2 regions of the Peribacillus sp. BM1 genome follow, and region 1 is predicted to be linked to the other one. Evidence: riboswitches for the same ligand, from Rfam matches in the RefSeq annotation. Region 1 holds a riboswitch; the other holds the start of a gene.

The links. Region 1 has a riboswitch for cyclic di-GMP ahead of AC1MGI_RS03215 (anti-repressor SinI family protein). Riboswitches for the same ligand answer to the same signal wherever they lie in the genome.
Region 2: linked by a shared signal. The riboswitch ahead of AC1MGI_RS19705 (type II secretion system protein) and the one ahead of AC1MGI_RS03215 (anti-repressor SinI family protein) in region 1 are both predicted to bind cyclic di-GMP.

Annotation. Positions count from the first base shown of each region.
Region 1 covers NZ_CM155259.1:644,424-649,035, forward strand. Annotated here, with positions in the region: gene secA (preprotein translocase subunit SecA) at 1-1,083, opposite strand, end outside; gene AC1MGI_RS03210 (helix-turn-helix domain-containing protein) at 1,674-1,997, shown strand; gene AC1MGI_RS03215 (anti-repressor SinI family protein) at 2,089-2,235, opposite strand; cyclic di-GMP riboswitch class I at 2,264-2,347, opposite strand; one part of gene AC1MGI_RS03220 (IS3 family transposase) at 2,796-3,240, shown strand; one part of gene AC1MGI_RS03220 (IS3 family transposase) at 3,240-4,144, shown strand; gene AC1MGI_RS03225 (chromate transporter) at 4,182-4,612, opposite strand, start outside.
Region 2 covers NZ_CM155259.1:4,116,779-4,121,390, forward strand. Annotated here, with positions in the region: gene AC1MGI_RS19685 (LysM peptidoglycan-binding domain-containing protein) at 1-7, opposite strand, end outside; gene AC1MGI_RS19690 (PilN domain-containing protein) at 7-597, opposite strand; gene pilM (type IV pilus biogenesis protein PilM) at 606-1,577, opposite strand; gene AC1MGI_RS19700 (prepilin peptidase) at 1,595-2,350, opposite strand; gene AC1MGI_RS19705 (type II secretion system protein) at 2,602-3,042, opposite strand; cyclic di-GMP riboswitch class II at 3,358-3,441, opposite strand; gene AC1MGI_RS19710 (type II secretion system F family protein) at 3,509-4,612, opposite strand, start outside.

The sequences.
Region 1 (4,612 bases):
GAAATAGTTTTGAAACGTAATCGTCGCAAGTGTCATGCTTTCGTTTTGAATCTCCAAGCCTTCTTTCGCTTCAATGGCCTGATGAAGTCCATCACTATAACGACGTCCTTTCATTAACCGCCCAGTGAATTGGTCAACGATAACGATTTCGCCTTCTTGCACGACATAGTCGACATCAAGATGCATACTAGCATGAGCTTTTAAAGCTTGATTAATATGATGGTTCAACACAACATGGTTAATGTCGAATAAATTTTCAATATTAAAAGCCGTCTCAGAGCGGTTAATCCCCTCTTCTGTCAGCTGAACCCCTTTTGTTTTTTCGTCATACGTATAATCCTTTTCCACAGTTAGCGTGCGTACGAATGCATTCGCTTGAATATATAACTGAGCTGATTTTTGTGCCGAACCCGAAATAATTAATGGGGTACGAGCTTCATCAATTAGGATTGAGTCCACTTCATCAATGACAGAAAAATGCAAAGGACGCTGCACCATTTGCTCTTTATAAAGAACCATATTATCACGTAAATAATCGAAGCCAAGCTCATTATTCGTGCTATACGTAATATCTGCATTGTACGCTTCTTGTTTTTCTTCTTTGGACATGCCATTTATATTCAAACCAACCGTCAAGCCCATGAACTCATAGAGCTTGCCCATTTCTTGTGCATCACGGCTTGCCAAGTATTCATTGACTGTAACAACATGAACACCTTTCCCAGTAATCGCGTTCAAATAAACAGGAAGAGTGGAAGTCAACGTTTTACCTTCCCCGGTCTTCATCTCAGAAATATTCCCGTCATGAAGGGAAATTCCCCCCATTAGCTGGACGCGGAATGGATACATCCCTAACGCTCGTCTCGCCCCTTCACGAATCGTCGCGAATGCCTCGATAAGCAAATCATCGACCGTTTCTCCTTTTTGGTACCGCTCTTTGAATTCTTCTGTTTTCCCACGCAGTTGGTCATCTGATAAAGAAGCTGTTTCATCCGCTAGCATCTCAATTTGATCAGCCAGCTTCTCAAGGCGCTTCAATTCTCGTTTATTCGGGTCAAACACTTTATTTAAAATATTAAGCATTCAAAAACGCTCCTCTTTATATAGAAGTCTTTATCAAAAAAGTAAAAAGTACTTAGGTTTCATAAGATTAAATTAACGGATATCCCGGTTTACAGGCTGTAATACCCCCAACACAATTTTTGTAAAAGAATCAAGAAAAAATAAGGTGGAGATAAACAGCCTAATCTAGCTGCGGCTCCTAGCCCCTCGAGGTCATAAGCTGTAATACTCTGTGGCAAACTACGCCACGCCGTATTCCAGCTTATGCTTGTCGGACTATCACAGGATGTGATGGCGTCTCTGTTGCTCACAGGACGTGAGCGATCTTAGGAGACGTTCTTTGTACCAGTCGCCTCGCTTTTTGAAGTAAATCCCCGATTGGTTCAACTAACCATCAGTGGAGAAAAACACTGATGGAAGTCTCACTTTATTTTACCCATTATATTTCATAGTAAATAGGTGCACCCTTAATATTACCATGTATAAAGTGTAGGTACAACTTCACGTTATTATGAAAAATTATAGATTAACTACTATGAAAACTGTTAGAATGGATACTAACAGCTTCAGAATTAAAAATATCTTCAGAAAAGTTTTTGGGGTGTGATAATATGATCGGTGATCGCGTAAAAAAACTGAGACAAGAAAATAGAATGTCCATGACAGAACTTGCAGAAAAAGCAGGAGTTGCCAAGTCCTATTTAAGCTCCCTTGAAAGAAATCTACAAACAAATCCATCCATCCAGTTTCTTGAAAAAATCGCCTTAGTGCTGCAAATTCCTGTTGACTCTCTCATATATGATGAGCCAGCCAAAGATGGCCTTGACGCGGAATGGATGAACATTGTTCAAGAAGCGATGAAATCTGGCGTATCCAAAGATCAATTCCGTGAATTCATCGAATTCAATAAATGGAAATTAAAGCAAGAGGATTGAAGCCCTGTTTCCATGTCCGGCCTAAAAAATAAACCCCTTAAACGAACTGGGCTTTCGTAAAAAACCAGTTTGTTTAAGGGGTTTATACATTTTAAATCATATGATAGGTTGGTTCATCTTTTTTATTTTCGATTGCTTTTTGCTCCAAGAAATGAAGGACTTCCTCTTTCCTCAGTCCTAGTTCCTTAGCTTGTATCATTAGCTCGATCCATTCTTCATAAACGGTTACATCCTCCAACCCAATCCCTCCTAAAATACCATGTATTTCAGGCAGCCCAGCCATCGTAGCACAATACCTTAGACCCGCGGCTTTGCGTCCCTACTTTTCAATAGGTTTGCCCTTTTCTGTGTAAGCACTTTCCTTTTTCTTGATTATACAGAATTTTTTGTATTTTTGATGTAACTTTATGAAATTAAATTGAAATATATTACCTTAATTTTTTTCATTTTTTGACAATATACAACATAGATCGACTAACTTCTACATAATCCAAATATAAATAAGTTGGAAGCTAGATCATTTAAAGTATTTTTATCGTCATCTAATTCGGCCTTTTATACTCATGACATATAGTCTAGATCTTTCGCCATTGTACCTTCAATTTCACCCGCGACTGGGACAAATCCACTAGCCTTTATCACTCTACTAAATGAAGCACTTCTTTCTAGCGATACGTTTTTCGCTTTTAAAAAACGTATCTACACAATATATTCATTAATGTGATCATAACGAAAAATCCCTTTGATGAACTGCCCCGTAAATGTTAGACACCAAACTAACATTTACGGGGTGTTTTTATGTCTAAATATACAGTAGAGGATAAGTTAAAAGCGGTAGAACGTTATTTAACTGGAAAGGAAGGCTATAAAACCATTGCAGAAAGCATTGGTACAGTGAAATCACTAGTCATTACTTGGGTTAAATTATTTGAAGCGCAAGGGGCAGAAGGTTTTCAGAAGGGCTATACAAGTTACTCCAGTCAGTTTAAACTAGACGTACTCAATTTTATGAACGAAACGGGCGCGTCTTTTCGAGAAACGGCAAGCACATTTAATATTTCTGCTCCCAGTACCATTTATCAATGGGATCAGTTGCTGAAAACAAAGGGATTGGACGCGCTAGAACCAAAGAAAAAGGGGCGTCCATCTATGAAGAAGAAAACAATTAAAACGACACCAGCTGAGGGCTCAGTAGAAGCGTTACAAGCGAAAATCGAGCGTTTAGAAGTGGAGAATGCTTACTTAAAAAAGTTGAATACTTTAGTTCAAATGCAGGAAAAATTACAAACCAAATCAAAGCGCAAGTAATTTTTGAACTAAAGGATCCGTATGGCGTTGTGGATCTAGTTGAAGTCGCAGACATTCCACGCAGCACTTATTATTATTGGGAGAAACGATTAGACCGAGTGGACAAATACGCCGATATAAAAGAGGCAATTAAGAAGATTTATCATGAACATAAAGGTCGCTATGGGTATCGTCGCATCACAAAAGAGCTAAAGAAATATGGTTTTATTCATGATCCGAAGACCATCAATCGTTTAATGAATGAGCTTGGCTTAAAATGCATGGTCCGTATGAAGAAGTATCGTTCTTACAAAGGGAACGTGGGTAAAATCGCGCCGAACGTATTACAACGTGATTTTAACGCAGATAAAATGAATCAAAAATGGGTAACAGATGTGACCGAATTCCATCTTTTCGGGGAAAAACGTTATCTGTCGCCTGTCCTCGATTTATGTAATGGCGAAATTATTGCGTACAAAGTCATGAGCCGCCCTGTCTATCAACTCGTGGGCAATATGTTAGATGAAGCAATAAAACGTCTTAAACCGGAAGACAAAGTCATTCTTCATTCCGATCAAGGCTGGCATTATCAAATGAAGAAGTATCAGAAAACATTACAAGAGCACCGAATTACACAAAGCATGTCTCGTAAGGGTAACTGCTTAGATAATGCCGTTATCGAGAATTTCTTCGGCTTATTAAAGTCTGAATTGCTGTACCTGCAAGAATTTGAAAGTATGGCTCATTTTGAAAGAGAATTAAAAGAGTACATTGAGTACTACAATCACAAAAGAATGAAGGCAAAATTAAAAGACCTGAGCCCGGTAGAATACCGAACTCGGATCTTAAAAGTTGCCTAAAATATTTGTCTAACTTTATTGGGTCAGATCAATTTTTTCATCCAAGAAAAATAGCACCATATACTAAAGCACCAGCGATTACATAGGCAGGATGCACATTCAATTTACCAAGTAACATATAACTAATCGCACCAATTACTAGTGTCTGAATCCAACCAATTCCTTCATATGCGGTGAAAAAGAAATCATACGCCATCAACCCTAGCAACACAGCGATGATAGGACGTACGACGACCGTCACTCTTTTCACCCTTGGGGATTCTTTGTGTCGCATCAAGATGCTAAGCAGTCCAAGCATTAAAATGAGTGAAGGGGCTACTGCAGCGAATACCCCGACAACGGCGCCGAGGATACCTGCCTGCTCAAATCCAATATAACCGGCCATCTTGGTCGCAATCGGGCCAGGCAGCGCATTCCCTATTGCAATCACTTCACTGAATTCGTGAACCGTAAACCAACCATATCGGT
Region 2 (4,612 bases), 930 kb from region 1:
AAAGCATTATGACCCTACCTCCCCATGTATTGATGCTTGAATGGCTGCTTTGTCCACCGTTAATTCATATTGTGCATTGTAACGTGGAAGGATAGGCTCCGCTGTCACACCATCCCCAAGCTTCTCGGTTGAAAGGGTTTGTAACTTAGCTCCTGAAATAATGGCTGAATTTGAAATACTTTTCAAGTAATAAGCTGCCTCCCGGGAAGAATCGAACTGAACAGTAAGCTGCACAGTCCCATCTTCTTGATAGGAAAAATCTACGATAAACCCTCGTTCAGGTAATAATGAAGATACAGTTCTCATGATGAAAAAGGTTGAACTTTGATGTTCTTCAACCCATTGAATCGCCGCTGTCAATTCACGCACAGATTTGGACTCAACACTCTGAGTTCGCTCTTTTTCCTTCGCGACTTTTAATTCTTTAGTCAACATTAACTCTTGCTCCAGTTCTACCAATCGGGCCTTCTGTGCTTGATAGGTAGTCATGAAGAAGAATCCACTGACCAATAGCACGATCCCCGTCAACAAAATCATGAGGACAACGGTACGTCGTTTTTTTTCTTTTTTAGGTAATAAGTTAATATCTACAAGCATGTTGACACCTACTTTAACGCTAGTCCAATACATTCAGCATATACAGGAGGGATGTTCATTCCTTTTTTCGTTTGAAATAGTGGTTCAAGTAATGGCTGAACGGATACTTCAATCGCAGTATGTATAGCCGAATAAAAAGTTTCCATACAAGGATGGTCTCCTGACAAAACGAGCTTTGAGATACGATGATTTCCTTTTGTAAGATTGAAATGATAATAGGATAGAAAACGTTCGATTTCCATGGTAATATCCTGAGATTGGCTGTTTAATTCGTTCAGTGCACCCACCCAAGAATAAAATTCCGAGCCACTGCGACTTTTAGAAAGTTCAAAGTGCTCATCATGAAATTCCAAAGGATAATGACGCGAAAAAACGGGTTTATGTTCGTTAAAAACAGATAAAACAAATGCATCTAACCCAATTTGCACCATTAATACATGCTCATCCTGCTTAGCAAGACCTAGATGATAATACATTCTATATAGCGATAGCACTGATAGATCTGCAATGTCAGGTTTAAGAGATGCCCGCTTTAATAATGCTGTAAATTCATGTAACACGGTTTCTCTTGAAGCAAATAACAACACGTCTCGGTTTTCAGCCGTTTTTTCTAAAGGCACAGCTTCGATTAAAGGGTCTGCAAAAGGCAGATGGATGCTCTGGCCCAATTCCATATATAAATAGCCATTCAGTTCATGATCTGGAATTTCATTCGAAACATGAATTTTCCTAACGATTACCGTTGAATCAGGTACACAGAAAGAAACTTTTTTCCCTTTAAGCTTCCATTGATCGACCATTTCATCGACAATCAGTTCGAGCGTTTCACGATCTTTAATTTGCCCCTCAACGATCACACCATCTGGAAGGCTCTTTTGCCCATAGGCTAGCAGTTTTCGCTTTTTTCCAGATTCCACAAACCGCATATACCGATCTTTAATGGCTAGATGAACCCGATGTTGTCTATTAAATGCACTCACTCTCTTCATCACCCGCTTCAATAAAACATAGTAAAGTAATAGTTTAAGATTTCATTCCCATAAAAATAGGAAAGCAACGCACCCATTGCAATAAATGGACCAAAAGGAATCGGCTGCCGTTTCTTATAATTCCCCCATATCATGCCAGCTACTCCATACAAGGCTCCAAAGAAGCTTGCCAAGGCAAAGGTAAGGAGAGTCAGCTTGAGACCGAGAACCAAGCCCAACACGAAAAACAGTTTAATATCTCCCCCACCCATGCCGCCTTTACTAATGACAGCAATGAAAAAAAGCAGACCAAAGCCAACGACCGCGCCGACAAACATATCCCACCACGGATCTAATGGCACGACTAAACGGCCAACTAAAACAAGAGGAACAAAAAACAACAGCACTTTATTAGGAATAATCATATAGACAATATCAGATACAAAAATAATGACTAACAACGAGATGAAGGTAAGTGCAATTACTAGTTCACCTGTCCATCCAAATTCATAGAATGCAAGCATAAACAATAAACCCGTTAAAAGCTCATTAAGTGGATAGAGCGGCGATATTTTCGAATGACAGTTCCGGCATTTTCCTCTTAAAAAGACATATGACAACACAGGCACCAAATCCGTAGCTGTCAACGTTCTTTTGCAAGTTGGACACTGTGACCGCGGCCGTACGATTGACTGTTTCTCCGGTACCCGAAGACCGACGACATTGTAAAAGGATCCGAGAACTAAGCCTAAAATACCTATGTAGCTGTAAATAAATAGTGTCATGGATTTCTCCCTTTTTGTTGGAGTTGGTTTCCTTATTTTCAATAAATCATCCTTCATACCGGATGTGGTGCTTTAACGTCATGTTGGTACTTTTATTATACAGGAAGTTGGATTGAATTGGAGATGATTATTTGATGAAGATTTAGTAGATTGATAAAGCAGGACCATTATTATTGGATAAAAAAAGCACTCCTTGTGGAAAGGAGTGGAAAATTACCTTATGTTATACTCTTTAGCAATATTTATAGCATTTATTTAACATCCGTCCTAGTTAATTTCGATACATCATTATTACTTGTAATCCCTCTCTCTGCACCTTTTAGCGTAACTGTATATGTTACTTTACCAGTTGTTGCATCTTTAGCTATTCCAACCTGCTCTGTGGTGTATTTGTCTCCATCAGGATCTTTAAGTTCTGACTCAAGGTACCCAGCCGTCATTAAATCAGTTGACGTGATACCATCTTTATCATTCAATATGGTCTGATCATTCGCCGCAACAGCCAATCTCGCTGCCCCCACCAATTGCTGCGCATTCGCAATATGTGCATCCTTCTTACTATTATCAATAATGTTCCCAATACTCGGCACCGCAATTGCTGCGATAATCCCTAAGATCACGATTACAGCCAAAAGTTCCACTAGTGTTAACCCTTTTTGGTTGTTAATAAGGCCTTTTATTCGTTTAATCATGTACGTTCACTCCTCAGTTCATTTTTTTATGTAATCTAACACGGTGTAATAAAACAGCTTGAAACTTCATACAAAACCTAAAAGGGCGTTAAAACGCCACCAGTTACTATGAAAGATCGATCATGAAGCACGCTACACTCACCTAATCACAATGATGGCGGTGCGGAGCCGGGTTTTCGGATGCTTTCTCGATCATATAAGTAAACCCGCTAAGTAGATTAGCTATATGAATAAGTCGCGAGGCCCCGTTCCCATGTCCTTCATACCAAAAAACCGCCACGTTTATATTTAAATTCAAAAATAATTTTGAATTAAATATACATTGGCGGGTTGCACTACTCACTCCTGATCATTTAAGTGCCCAGATAAAAATGATCAATCACAGTTTCCAATCTATTTATATATTGCTAGTATATAAGACTCATTCACTAGTTGACAACTACTTTTTCTACTATATTGAACATTTTTATTGGATTTCGTTAAATATAGTGAACATCGGAACGGCAATGGCTGCCACAATGCCTCCAACAACTACTGCTAGAAAGATAATGAGAAAAGGTTCAATGAGAGATTTCATTTGGTTTGTTGCATTGTCTACTTCCATTTCGTAAAAATCAGCGACGCGATCTAGCATGACATCCAAAGTACCAGATTTTTCACCGACGATGATCATTTGCGTGACCATAGGCGGAAATGCCCAGTGTCTTTCCATCGGAATGGCCATGGACTCGCCTTTTTCAATCGAAAGTCGCGACTGTTTCATCACCTTGGTTAACACTTCATTTCCTAAAATCTTTTCCACCATTGTTAAAGATTGCAAAATTGGCACAGAACTCTTGAAAAGCGAGCTTAATGTTCTCGTCATTCTTGCAATCTCCGCCTTTTGAATCAGTTGCCCGAAGATAGGCATTCTTAAAAGCCAATAATCAAGATAGTATTTCATCTCGTTATTGGATCGTATATAGCGAATGAAGATATATAATCCAACTGCTAATAAGAGAAATACCCACCAAAACCTTTCAAAAAATCCGCCAAGATTGAGTACTAGCTTTGTAAAAAAAGGAAGCTCACTACCAAATGATGCAAACATATTTGCAAAAGTAGGGACAACGGTAGATAGCATAAAAATGATAATCCCTACACTCAAGCATCCAACCGTTGCCGGATACATCATCGCCGATTGTATTTTTTGCTTTGTCTGATACTGTTTCTCAAAATAAACTGCCATCCGTTCCAGAACCTCTTCTAGATTCCCGCCAGCTTCACCCGCTCGCATCATATTTATGAAGAGAGGCGGGAACACATTTCGTTGCTTTTCTGCTCCTTCAGAATAAGGGTTTCCTTCTTCTAAACTTTGCACAATATGTTCTAATGTTTTTCGCAGCAGTTTACTCGATGTTTGTTCCGCCAAAATCTTTGTCGCTTCTACAACACTGATCCCTGCTTGAATTAATGTTGAAAACTGGCGCAGATAGATAATAAAATCACGATTTTTTATGTTTTTTCTACCCAAGGAGATTTCTTTATATAAAATGCCCCTTAGTTCATCAATACTCGTCACAGCTATCCC